Regions from separate parts of the Geoalkalibacter ferrihydriticus DSM 17813 genome, predicted to be linked through region 2. Evidence: predicted binding sites of a transcription regulator. Region 2 holds the regulator's gene; each other region holds the start of a gene.
The links. Region 2 encodes HrcA, which represses chaperone genes, less so after heat shock. Its sites were predicted from a motif close to TGTTAGCACTCNNNNNNNNNGAGTGCTAACA; they were not measured.
Positions count from the first base shown of each region.

Region 1: the regulator HrcA is predicted to act here: its motif matches at 2,556-2,586, upstream of rpoH (RNA polymerase sigma factor RpoH).
Region 3: the regulator HrcA is predicted to act here: its motif matches at 2,253-2,283, upstream of groES (co-chaperone GroES).

Region 1 covers NZ_JWJD01000002.1:439,603-443,787, reverse strand. The annotation lists gene GFER_RS08190 (acetyl-CoA hydrolase/transferase C-terminal domain-containing protein) at 1-388, opposite strand, end outside; gene GFER_RS08185 (outer membrane protein assembly factor BamD) at 737-1,486, opposite strand; gene rpoH (RNA polymerase sigma factor RpoH) at 1,671-2,525, opposite strand; gene GFER_RS08175 (response regulator transcription factor) at 2,661-3,098, opposite strand; gene GFER_RS08170 (cytochrome c biogenesis protein ResB) at 3,279-4,185, opposite strand, start outside.
Region 2 covers NZ_JWJD01000001.1:752,532-756,716, reverse strand. The annotation lists gene dnaK (molecular chaperone DnaK) at 1-1,407, opposite strand, end outside; gene grpE (nucleotide exchange factor GrpE) at 1,461-2,069, opposite strand; gene hrcA (heat-inducible transcriptional repressor HrcA) at 2,083-3,126, opposite strand; gene hemW (radical SAM family heme chaperone HemW) at 3,283-4,185, opposite strand, start outside.
Region 3 covers NZ_JWJD01000001.1:430,690-434,874, reverse strand. The annotation lists gene GFER_RS02135 (pyridoxal-phosphate-dependent aminotransferase family protein) at 81-1,157, opposite strand; ZMP/ZTP riboswitch at 1,269-1,355, opposite strand; gene GFER_RS02130 (hypothetical protein) at 1,586-2,158, shown strand; gene groES (co-chaperone GroES) at 2,395-2,685, shown strand; gene groL (chaperonin GroEL) at 2,728-4,185, shown strand, end outside.

The DNA.
Region 1 (4,185 bases), on a different contig from region 2:
AGCCGTAGCTGATGTCCTGGGCAAAGTGACCCAGGTGCTTGTCGCCCATGCGGATGCGGCCTTCGTTGATTCCCTTGGCGATGTTTTTGCCGGTCTGATAGGGCCAGCGCCGGTCGATCATGTCGAGGGTCGCCCAGCGGTCTTCGGTTTCCGCGCCGACGGAGGCACCGACGAAGAGGTTGAATTTCATCTGACCCTGCAGGTTGTTTTTCTCCACATGGTCGGCCAGGGCGATGGGCACCTCTTTGGGGTAACCGGCGGGGGTGAAGCCGGACCAGGCAAGGTTCATCCCAGGCTTGAAGTATTGAATAGTGTCTTCGGCCTTCATCACCTTGCTGAGCAGGGACTTGCGACGAACGCGACTTTCCAATGTGCCGTACTCGGACATTTCTCTCTCCTCCTGTTAATTAAGTAGGACAGGCGCTGCGTGGCAAAGTGCCACGTCAGTTTTAACATCACTTAAAAAAAATTGCGGGTGAAACATACGTTCGAGGTGAAGCTAGAAGAAAAATAATATTTAATTCCAACCGAGTTGCCTGGATCGTATACAAGATTCAGGCCGCTCTGAAGTCCACATGCATGCCGACTAAAATCGCGTTATATTTAAAATATTTCCTCTTATAGTATGCTGTAAACGGCAAGTCAAGGAAAAAGATTGTTTTTACTTTTTGTGGTAAAAGGGGCGCGCGAAGGCGCAAAAAAGGCCCTTGAGAAGGGCCTTGGAAGGAGTTTGTTTTTAGTAGGCGCGGGCGATAATTTTTTGCGCCCGGGGCACATATTGGCTCTTGGGAAATTCTCGGAACAGGGTGTTGAAAGTGTCAACCGCCTGCTCGCGCTGGTTGACTTCCAGGTAGGCGCGACCGAGATAGAAGTAAGCCTCGTCGCGCTCGAAAAAATTGGGGTATTCGGCAAAGAGATTTTCCAAACGACGAATGGCGGCCTGATACTGGCCGCTACGAAAATAAAAGCGGCCGACGTAAAGTTCGCCGGCGGCAAGCTGATCGCGGCAGCGTTGCATCAAAAAACCGACCTCTTCTCTTCGTGGATCATTGGGGAATTTGGTCGTCAGCATCTCGAAGGTGGCAAGAGCGTTGCGTGTCGCCGTCTGGTCGCGGTCGATGCTGAGCATTTGCCGGTAGTAAGACAGGCCCAATTGATAAAGCACATCGGCGCTGCGGGCATGATCCGGATGCTGACGAAGAAAGTCCTCGTAGGCTGCCGCCGCTTCCAGGTAGCGTTCGGCGAGAAAATAGGCCTCGGCAATTTTGAGTTCGGCAATGATGTTGAGTTCCGGAGAGAAATAGCTGTCGCGCACCTTCTGCCAGGATTCGATGGCCTGGTCATAGAGTCTGCGCTCAAAATAGTCCTCGCCTTCCTTGAGGTAGTGCTCGGCGGTCTGCGGTGCCTGGGGTTGCTTGGGGTTGCAGCCAAAAAGCCCGCTGCCAAGGATCAGGAGCACGGCCAGCAAAATGTTTTTTTTCAGCATGAGGGCGACCTCTGTCGTAGGGGGAGCGTCAGCGGGGGCGGTAAATGCCGCAGGCTTGCGGCCAACCCGATTGCAAGTCAAATGTAACTGCTCGGCATGATTGGCAGTGCGGTTGAATAGTAGCAAAAAAACACATTAACCCAGGCTGGTTTTTGTGTCAACGCGCGCAGCGCACGTTCCCCTGTCAGCTTTCAGCGTTGGCCGGTGCGAGGTGTTCGCGCATTTTGCGCATGGCGTTTTGCTCTACCTGGCGCACCCGTTCGCGGCTGATGCCGTAATCATCGGCGATCTCCTGCAGGGTGCGCGGTGAGTCACTGAGAATGCGCTGGTTGATGATGCTTCGCTCGCGTGGATTGAGAGTCTTGAGGGCAGAGCGAACCTGGGTCGAGCGGACCTGGCTTTGCTGTTTTTCAGCGAGTTGCTCTTCCTGGTTGTCGCGTTGATCGGCCAGAGTGTCGAGCAGGCTGTAGTCGCTGCCTTCGCTGAGTTCGACATTGAGCGAGGTGTCGCGCGCGCTCATGCGCAGCGCCATTTGTTCGACTTCCTCATCGCTTACTGAGAGTTTTTCGGCGATCTGAGCGCTGTCCGCCTCGGTGTCACGATTGCTGCTGAGCAGGGCGCGGGTCTGGCTGAGCTTGAAAAACAGGCGCTTTTGGGCCTGGGTGGTGCCGATTTTGACCAGCGACCAGCTGCGGATGATGTAGTTGTGGATGTAGGCACGAATCCACCACACGGCATAGGAGATCAGACGGATGCCGCGTTCTGGGTTGAATTTTTTAACCGCCAGCATCAGCCCGATATTGCCTTCCTGAATCAGGTCGAGAATCCTCAAGCCGTAGCCGCGATACTCGTTGGCGATTTTGACAACGAAGCGTAGATTGGCGCAGATCAGACGATGTGCCGATTCGATATCGCCACGCTTGCGGTAGCGCATGGCCAGATCGTATTCCTGCTGACGACTGAGGACGTCGAAGCGGTTGATCTGCTGCATGTAGTGGTCAATGCCGTCGTGAATGGTCGGAAGAAGTGTTGTACTCATGTGCGGAAATCTCCACGGCCGGATATGATTTGTTAGCACTCGGTCTTGCTGAGTGCTAAATATAGCAAAGAGTGTCCTTGCGGGCAAGATGCGGTTTAGATTCCGGTGTGGGCCCGGAGGCTGTTTGGGCGGAAATCAGAATTTGAATCGTTTTTTGCGCTGTGGGGCGGCGGATTTTTTCCCGGTCACCGGCGGCCGCGTTTTTGCCTGTTGCAACAGGCTCTCCACGGCAGTCTGCAGGGCCGTGCTGGTGAAGGGCTTGGCGAGGTAGATCTGGGCGCCGCAGCGAAAGCCCTGGCGGAAATCGCCGAGGTCGCTTTTGGCGGAGACAAAGGCGACAGGAGTGGATTTGACTGTTTCATTACGGCGAATCTTGTCGGTCAGGGTAAATCCGTCGCAGCCCGGCAGCATGACGTCGAGCACTACCGCGTCGGGGCGTTCGCGTAGAATCAGTTCGTAAGCCTCCAGACCGTTACGGGCCACCAGCGTTTCATAACCCAGTCGCTGCAGGACCTTAACCTGCAGGGTGAGAATGCCCGGATCATCTTCAACACAGAGAATTTTTGCCTGCATCTCAGCTTATTTCCCCTCAACTCAAGGTTGCGCGGTGATCGGATCACCTCACAAGGATCCTGCGACCGCTGTATGTGTTCATTAAAAGTTTGGACAGCCTAGCAGAAAATTCAGCTCGTTGCCACCCGAAAGCGATGCCGCCGCGGTCTGCGGCGTATGCTGAACAGGTACGCGAAGTTTTTAAAGAATGTCGGGACGATCGTGTCGGCGCCGTTTGGCATAATAGGAGAAAATGGCGATGAAAACCCCGGCGCACATGGCCAACCCACCGACCAGAGCCATGCGCGCACCCGGGTCGTGGTTGATGGTCAGGATCGAGTAGGTGCGCAGCAGCGGTTCGGTAGGCCGCAATGCGAGGCCCCGCTGCACCAGTGGTAGAGGCGGCCCTTCGCGCAGAAGGTACCAGCCCTCCCAGACCGTCTCCTGTTCCGTTCGCAGTTCCAGGTGCAGGGCTGGAGCCATCAGGCCTCCGCCCAGGGGCAGCACGCGGTTGCCCATGCGTCGGGCGTTGGGCAGAAATTCCTTGACCAGGAGCACTTCGCCGCCGGGCAGGGCCAGGGTCTTTCCAGGTTCCAGAGCCACTTGCCCGCGGCCGGGCACGAGGAAGCGAAACCCGATCGCCTCGCGGGTGAAACTGGCCGCCACAACGACCAGGCCGCGATGCATAAGGGGATGGTTGGTGCGTGCTTCGGCGGACTTGACGACCTGATCGCCTTTGAGCAGGGTGAGGTGGTTGATCATGTCGAGGGGGCGGCGACCGGTTTCATCGAACACCGGCTGAAATTCATCCAGTCGTAGGCTCAGCCCCGCGTGATGGGGCAATTCCAGTGTTTCGCCCACGGCCAGGTGATTGCCTGCGCTCCGGTAGCCGGAAATATTCCCCCAGAAAAACGCCAGCAGCAACAGGCAGAAGCCGAAATGGATCAGGTACTCGCCGGTCTTGCGCCAGCGGGTGCGCAGGCGCAGCAACCAGTCGATGAGGCAGCACAGGGTGTTGATGGCAAAGGCGATCAGCAGAACGGCGGCGATGGGCATCCACAGCGTGTGCCAGGGGGTGCTTTGCGCCGCTTCGGGATACCAGCTGCCG
Region 2 (4,185 bases):
GACTTCGATCTGCGGCACCCCGCGCGGCGCCGGAGGAATGCCGACCAGCTCGAAGCGGCCGATGGTCTTGTTATCGCCGGCCATTTCGCGCTCACCCTGGAGCACGTGCACCGACACCGCCGGTTGATTATCCCCCGCGGTTGAGAATATCTGGCTTTTGCGGCAGGGAATGGTGGTGTTTTTCTCGATGAGCTTGGTCATGACCCCGCCGAGGGTCTCGATGCCCAGGGACAGAGGCGTGACGTCGAGGAGCAACACGTCCTTGACTTCGCCCTTGAGCACGCCGCCCTGGATGGCGGCGCCGATGGCCACGACCTCGTCGGGATTGACCCCCTTGTTCGGAGTCTTGCCGAAGATGTCCTGAACCCGCTTCTGCACCGCCGGCATGCGCGTCATGCCGCCGACCAGAATGACCTCGTCGATGTCCGAGGGGGAGAGGCCGGCGTCCTTGAGGGCGGTCTTGCAGGGCGCGACGAGACTGTTGAGCAGATCGGCGCAGATGCTTTCGAGCTTGGCGCGGGTCAACTTGATGTTGAGATGCTTGGGCCCGTTCTGATCAGCGGTGATGAAAGGCAGGTTGATATCGGTCTCCATGGACCCCGAGAGTTCGCACTTGGCTTTTTCCGAGGCTTCCTTGAGGCGCTGCAGGGCCATCTTGTCGCTACGAAGGTCGATACCCTGCTCTTTTTTGAACTCATCAGCAACATAGTCGATGATGCGCTGGTCGAAGTCTTCGCCGCCAAGGAACGTATCGCCGTTGGTGGATTTGACCTCGAAGACCCCGTCGCCAAGCTCCAGGATCGAAATATCGAAGGTCCCGCCGCCGAGGTCGAACACCGCTATTTTTTCATCTTTTTTCTTGTCCAGGCCGTAGGCGAGCGCCGCTGCGGTGGGCTCGTTGATGATGCGCAGCAGGTTGAGTCCGGCGATCTTGGCGGCGTCCTTGGTTGCCTGGCGCTGGGAATCGTTGAAATAAGCGGGCACAGTGACGACCGCGTCACTGACCGGCTCGCCGAGATAATCTTCGGCGGTCTGCTTCATTTTCTGCAGCACCATGGCCGAGATTTCGGGCGGACTGTACTTTTTGCCGCGCGCTTCGACCCAGGCATCGCCGTTTTCAGCTTGCAGAATCTTGAAGGGGCTGATTTTGATGTCCTTGCGCACCGCATCGGAGTCGAACTTGCGCCCGATCAGACGCTTGATGGCGAACAGGGTGTTCTCGGGGTTGGTGACCGACTGACGCTTGGCCTGCTGACCGACCAGACGCTCACCGCTTTCGGTAAAGGCCACCATTGACGGCGTGGTGCGCGAACCTTCGGAGTTGGCGATTACGATCGGCTCACCGCCCTCCATGACGGCGACGCAGGAATTGGTCGTTCCCAAATCTATCCCTATGACTTTTCCCATGGTCTTGAATCCTCCTTTGAGTTGCTATGCTGAAAATTTCAGGTTCTTTTGTTTCACTCGCCGCTTTGTTCGGCATCCGGCGCCACGACGGGAGTCTTGGTCACCATGACCAGAGCCGGACGCAGCAGCCGCTCATGCAGGACATAGCCCTTCTGCAACTCCTGGGCAACGGTATTCGCCGGGTGTTCGGCGCTTTCCACCTGGCCCATGGCTTCGTGCCGGGCGGGATCGAAGGCCTTGCCGACGCTCTCGATGGGGGCGACGCCGAACTTTTCCAGCACCTTGCCGAACTGATTAAGGGTCATCTCCACACCCTCGAACAACCCCTGGTTGTCGCCGCCTTCCTGGCGGGCATGCCCCACGGCCCGCTCGAGATTGTCCATGACCGGCAGAATTTCGCGCAGAATTTTCTCGTTGGCGAATTTTGCCAGATCCTCGCGCTCACGCTGGGCGCGCTTGCGGAAATTATCAAGATCGGCGGCCATGCGCAGATAGAGATCGTGGTTACGCCGTGCTTCCTGGCGGCACTCGTCAAGGGCGCGCGCCAACTCGACCGCCTCGCCGGACTCTTCAGCGGACGGGGCTTCGGCCTGCAGTTCTTCGGGGGAAGGCTCACCCTGTTCGGGTGATGCGTCCCGCGTTTCTTCTTTCTTTTTGGACACCTTCTCGCTTCTCCTATTCCTTTGCGGATTCGAACAATTGACTCATCAACTGGGCGGTATAATCGACGATGGGGATGACTTGGGAATAAGCCATGCGCGTCGGGCCGATGACCCCCAGAGTTCCGATGGTGCCACCGTCGGCGCTGCTGTAGCTGGCCGTAATCAGGCTGCACCCTTCGATTTCACGATATTCGGTTTCGCTGCCGATAAAAATCCGTACGCCCTGGCTTTCGCGGCACTTGTCGAGAAACTCCACCAGCATGCTTTTCTGCTCGAAAGCCTTGAACAAGCGCTTCATGCGCGACAAGTCGCTGAATTCCGGCTGTTCAAACATGCGGCTGACCCCTTCGATGAACACCTCGCGGTTGTCCTCTTCGGTAAAGGCCGCGTTGAACAGGGTCATGGAACGTCTCAGCAGACGGTCATAGAGCGCCTTGTCCTGGGACATTTCCTGCACCAGACGCTTCTTCAGTTCGGGCAGTGACATCCCGGTATAGGTTCGGTTGAGATAGTTGTTCATCTCCTCGAGGTCGCTGCGGCTCAGATCCTCGTCGCTTTCAATGATCTTGTTCTGCACCAATCCGTTTTCGGCGACGAAAATGGCCAATATGCGCCCCTGGGACAGGCGCACAAACTCGATATGACGAAATACCGAAGCGGTAAACTGGGGCGCCATGACGATTCCGGTATAGTGCGACAGGTTGCTCAGCACCCGGCCGATTTCGCGCAGCAGTTCGTCGGCATGCAGGCCGCGCCGTCGGCAATAACGCCGAATGCGCTCTTTTTGCTGAGCGCTGAGCGCACGTACCTGCAACAGGGAATCGATATAGAATCGATAACCTTTTTCCGTCGGGATGCGTCCCGAGGAGGTGTGCGGAGCCACCAGGTAACCCATCTCCTCAAGATCGGACATGACGTTGCGCACCGTGGCCGGCGACACCCCGAGCCCGTGGCGCCGGGTAATGGTCCGCGATCCCACGGGTTCGGCCGAGGCGATATGATCCTCGATAATGGCTTCGAGGATTTTGCGACTGCGCTCGTTAAGGGTTTCGCTCATGTTTTTCCCGGTCCCCTGAAACCTCGAACCGGACCCTTGCCCGGCCCGGCCGAAACCGTTAGCACTCAAGGTTCGTGAGTGCTAACGGTGAACAACTTAACAACGGGGACCCCCTTTGTCAAGGGCCCGCGGAGGGGAAAGAACCCAAGAGTTTGCTCACAAAAAGGACGTAATAAGATGGTCGTAAAGAAGCCAGCCGGCCACACCGAGACACAGACGGCCGGAGGCAGGGCGCAGGTAAGGCCGGATCTGCTTGAGCGCCTGGGGAAAAGCCTCGTCCGGGCGGCACCCGAAGCGACGGGAAAAGTCGGTATGCGCAACCCCCGCGCGGGTACGCAAACCAAGGTAGAGCGTTTCAGCCATGGCGCTTTGGCGCACAAAGGATTCCACGAGATCGGCGGGCTCTGCGCCCCTGCGCAACCGCTCGCGATAGACGTCGAGGCTGTCGGGTACCGCCCAGCGCTCTCCCCATCCTCGTTCGTGAAAGGAGTGCGCCCCGGCACCGATCCCGAGGCAGGTGCGACGTTGCCAGTAAACCTGATTGTGGCGGCAGGCATGGCCGGGTCGCGCATAGTTGGAAATTTCATAATGCTCGAATCCGGCGTCCTGCAATCGGGCGTGCAACAGGTTGAAGGCGGCGACATAGGTGTCTTCGTCGGGCAGCGTCAACGCGCCACGACTCTGGAGCAAAGAAAAAGGCGTATTCTCTTCAACCGTAAGACCGTAGCAGGACAGGTGGTCGGGGGCCAGGGCCAGAAAGGCGTCGATCTCCCCTTCAAGACAGGCCGGAGTTTGCCCGGGCAAGGCGAAAATCAGATCGAGGGACAGGGATTTGAAACCGGCCGCGTGCGCGGACTCCACAGCCTGTCGCGCTTCGCCGGGGCCGTGCAGACGCCCTAGAGTAAGGAGCGCTGGGGCGCTCAGGGACTGTACACCAAGCGATAGGCGCGTAATCCCGGCGCGGCGATAATCACGCAGCTTATTTGCCGTAAGAGATCCGGGATTGGCTTCAAGGGAAATCTCCGCGTCGGCACTCACCCCGAAAGCCTTGTCGGCGGC
Region 3 (4,185 bases), 320 kb from region 2:
GACTTGTCGAATCCGACATTCTAATTGCAGCGTTTACGCCAAGTCAACCGGTGCGGCCGAAACCGCCCGGCGCGGTGCGTCTATTTTCGCGCTTGGGGCAGCAACTCCTCGAGCAGACCGAACAGCTCATCCAGATCCTTCAGGGTCATGTCGGCCATGTGAGCGATGCGAAAGGTTTGGTTCTTGATCTTGCCGTAGCCGTTGTCGATGGCATAGCCGCGCTCAGCGGCGAGTTTTTTCAGGGTTTCAAGATCGGTGCGACCATCGTTGTTGGCGCAGGTCAGGGTTTGCGAGCGCGCACCTTCAGCGGCGAACAGGCTGAAGCCCTGGGTCTGCACCCAGGCGCGCGCGGCATCGGCCATGCGCGCGTGGCGGGCATAGCGCTGGGCAAGGCCTTCGGCAAACATCTTGTCGAGTTGATGGGCCAGGGCGTAGATCAGGCTGATGCACGGGGTGCTCGGCGTGTTGTGCTTAAGGTCATTCTGTTCGAATTCCTCAAAATCGAAATAGTAGCCGCGGGCGGGAGTGGTACGGGCCTTGTCGAGGGCACGCCGCGAGACGGAAAAAACCGTCAGCCCCGGCGGCAGACCGAAGGCTTTCTGGACCCCGGCCAAGCAGACATCGGTACCCAATTCTGTCAGATCCAGGGGAACCGCGCTCATTGAGGAGACCGTGTCGACGATAAAGGAGACTTTCGGAAACTTTTTCATGACCGCCGCGATCTCATCCAAGGGCGACATCACACCGGTGGAGGTTTCGTTGTGGACCAGAGTCATGGCGTCGTATTTTCCCGTGGACAGGGCTTTCTCGACCAGCGCGGCAGTGATGGGCGCGCCCCAGGGCGCACTGAACAGGTCGGCCTCGATGCCGCAACGGCGCGTGACGTCGTGCCACTTGCCGCTAAAGGCGCCGTTGCCGAAACAGGCGCAGCGTTTCTGCACCAGATTGCGCACCGCCCCTTCCATGACGCCGAAAGCGCTGGATGTAGACAGAAACACCGGATCCTGGGTGTTGAGCAATTGTTTGAGGGCGCTGGTTACTTTCTCATGGACCAAGGCATATTCTTTCATGCGATGGCCGACCATGGGGGCGCACATGGCCTCCATGACATCAGGCGACACCTCCACCGGGCCGGGGATGTAGAGTTTTTTGTGCATGGGGAAAGCTCCTTGCAGGGATGTCATTTGTCAGCTGTCATTGATCGGGGGGGGAACCGAGACGCTTGCAGGTCCCTGGTCATGGATAAAAAAACGCCTGGACCTTTTCGCGAAAGGTGCCCAGGCGTGCGGCTTCTCGGTCCATGCGTTCCTGCTCCCCGGGGGATGTCCACTTCAGCGCCGGTTGCGGGAGACCTTTGCAATTGTCGTTGTTTGTATTCTATGCAACTAGTTCAGTTGCATTTATTATATTTATAAGTGTCGAGTAATCTACTCGCGGGGGGCCTTGAGTGTCAACCTGAAACCGTGAGATCCGGGCGCCAAGGGAACGACGTTGACAGGAGAGTGGCGCCGCGGCTAAGATTGACCCTTAGTGGGTGCCAATGGTTGGCGAGAGTCATTCCAGTGTGCCGGGAAGGGCGAATCGGATGAAAATAATGCGAGTCTCGATGGTTTTTGGTTTTGCGTTGCTGCTGGCTGCCTGTGTTGCCGGCTCGCCCCTCGTCGTCGAGAAGAAAACCGGATTTGCCGCCCGTCCCGAGATGGACGCCGTCTTTGTCGTGCCGTTCCGCACTGTGATGGTTCCCGCCGCAGTGGCCGATCCGCTCTTCGACAGATTCATCGATGAGCTCAACCAGCGCGCCGCGACCCTTGGGGACGATGCTTTCGAATTCATCATTCTCAAAGAGGAGCTCGCCCGCATCGACCCCGCGTGGCTTGCCGCGCGCCACTATGTCACCGGCGAGATCTTCGGTTATATCGAAGACAGCGGCTCTCGCTCCACCGACATCCGCATCAAAGCGCGCCTCGAATTGCGCCAACCCGGCCCAGCCGAGCCAACCCTGATGATCGAATATCCCGATGGCGTTTTTTTTGATCATGAGCGCGCCACGCTGGACGAGAAACGCGCCGAACTTGCTCATCGCGTCGCCGCCGCCCTCGCCGCCGGTCTCTGGAGCGCTCTGATGGAAGAGTATAAACCGGTCGCCGCTCAGCGGTAACCGACCATCCGTCTTTCTCCCTCCACCGCCCATCGTTTTTTTTTCTCCTTTGCCCCCTTGACATTGTTTTTGAGCTGATTATATTTAGGCCTGTCGTTAGCACTCGCTTGCGGTGAGTGCTAACAAAATTTAAGAGCACAGGCCGGAAATCAAACCTGTTCGTCGTCATTCAGACGGATTAATCGCGGGGGCTCGACTCCGCTTATCTTTCGCTTCGCGGAAAGGAGAAAAAGAAAATGAACATCAGACCGCTGCACGACCGTATCATCGTTGAGAGAATTGAAGAAGAGACCACAACCGCCGGGGGCCTCATTATCCCCGACACCGCCAAGGAAAAACCCCAGCAGGGCCAGATCATCGCCGTAGGCAAGGGCAAGAAGACCGAAGACGGCAAGGTGCTGCCTCTCGATGTCAAGGTCGGCGACAAGGTGTTGTTCGGCAAGTATGCCGGCAGCGAAATCAAGATCGAAGGCAAGGAATATCTGATGATGCGCGAAGAAGATATTCTCGGCGTCGTTGAAAACTAATTCTCTCTTAAACTTAATCCTGACAAGGAGGACATAATTATTATGGCAGCTAAGGAAATCAAATACGGGCAGGACGCCCGCGCCAAGATTCTCACAGGAGTCAATGCTCTGGCCAATGCCGTCAAGGTCACCCTCGGTCCCAAGGGCCGCAACGTGGTCATCGAAAAATCTTTTGGTGCACCGCTGATCACCAAGGACGGCGTGACGGTTGCCAAAGAAATGGAACTCGAGGACAAGTTCGAGAACATGGGCGTGCAGCTGGTCAAGGAAGTCGCCTCCAAGACTTCCGATGTCGCCGGTGACGGCACCACCACCGCCACCGTCTTGGCCCAGGCCATTTACCGTGAAGGCGTCAAGCTGGTCACCGCCGGGCACAATCCCATGGAAATCAAGCGCGGCATCGACAAGGCCGTCGAAGCCTGTGTTGCGTCCCTGCGTGAGCTCTCCAAGCCCATCAAGGACCACAAAGAAATTGCTCAGATCGGCACCATCTCCGCCAACGGCGATGCCACCATCGGCAACATTATCGCCGAGGCCATGGAGAAAGTCGGCAAGGAAGGGGTCATTACCGTCGAGGAAGCCAAGTCGATGGAGACCACTCTGGAGACTGTCGAGGGCATGCAGTTCGACCGCGGCTATCTCTCACCGTACTTCGTCACCGATGCCGAGCGCATGGAAACCGTGCTCGAAGACGCCTTGATTCTCATCCATGACAAGAAGATCAGCAACATGCGCGACCTGCTGCCGGTGCTCGAGCCGGTCGCCAAGCAGGGCCGCCCCCTGGTGATCATCTCCGAAGACGTCGAGGGCGAAGCTCTGGCCACGTTGGTTGTCAACAAGCTGCGCGGCACCCTTAACGTTGCTGCCGTCAAGGCCCCCGGCTTCGGTGACCGCCGCAAAGCCATGCTCGAAGACATCGCCGTTCTGACCGGCGGCAAGGTCATCAGCGAAGAGATCGGCTTCAAGCTTGAGAATGCAACACTCGACATGCTCGGCAGCGCCAAGCGCATCGTCATCGACAAAGACAACACCACCATCATCGACGGTGCCGGCGCCGAGGCCGATATCGAAGGGCGGGTCAAGATCATTCGCGCCCAGATCGAGGAAACCACCAGCGACTATGATCGGGAGAAGCTCCAGGAGCGTCTTGCCAAACTGGTCGGCGGCGTTGCCGTGGTCAAGGTCGGTGCCGCCACCGAGACCGAAATGAAAGAGAAGAAAGCCCGCGTTGAAGATGCCCTTCATGCGACTCGCGCGGCTGTGGAAGAGGGCATCGTGCCTGGCGGCGGCGTCGCGATGATTCGCGTCATCAGCGCGCTCGACACCATCAAGGTCGAAGGCGAGCAGGAGTTCGGCGTCAAGATCGTGCGCCGGGCCCTTGAAGAGCCTCTGCGCCAGATTGCGGCCAATGCCGGCATGGAAGGCTCCATCGTGGTCAACAAGGTCATGAGCGAAAGCGGTGCCTTTGGTTTTGACGCCGCCACCGACACTTATTGCGAC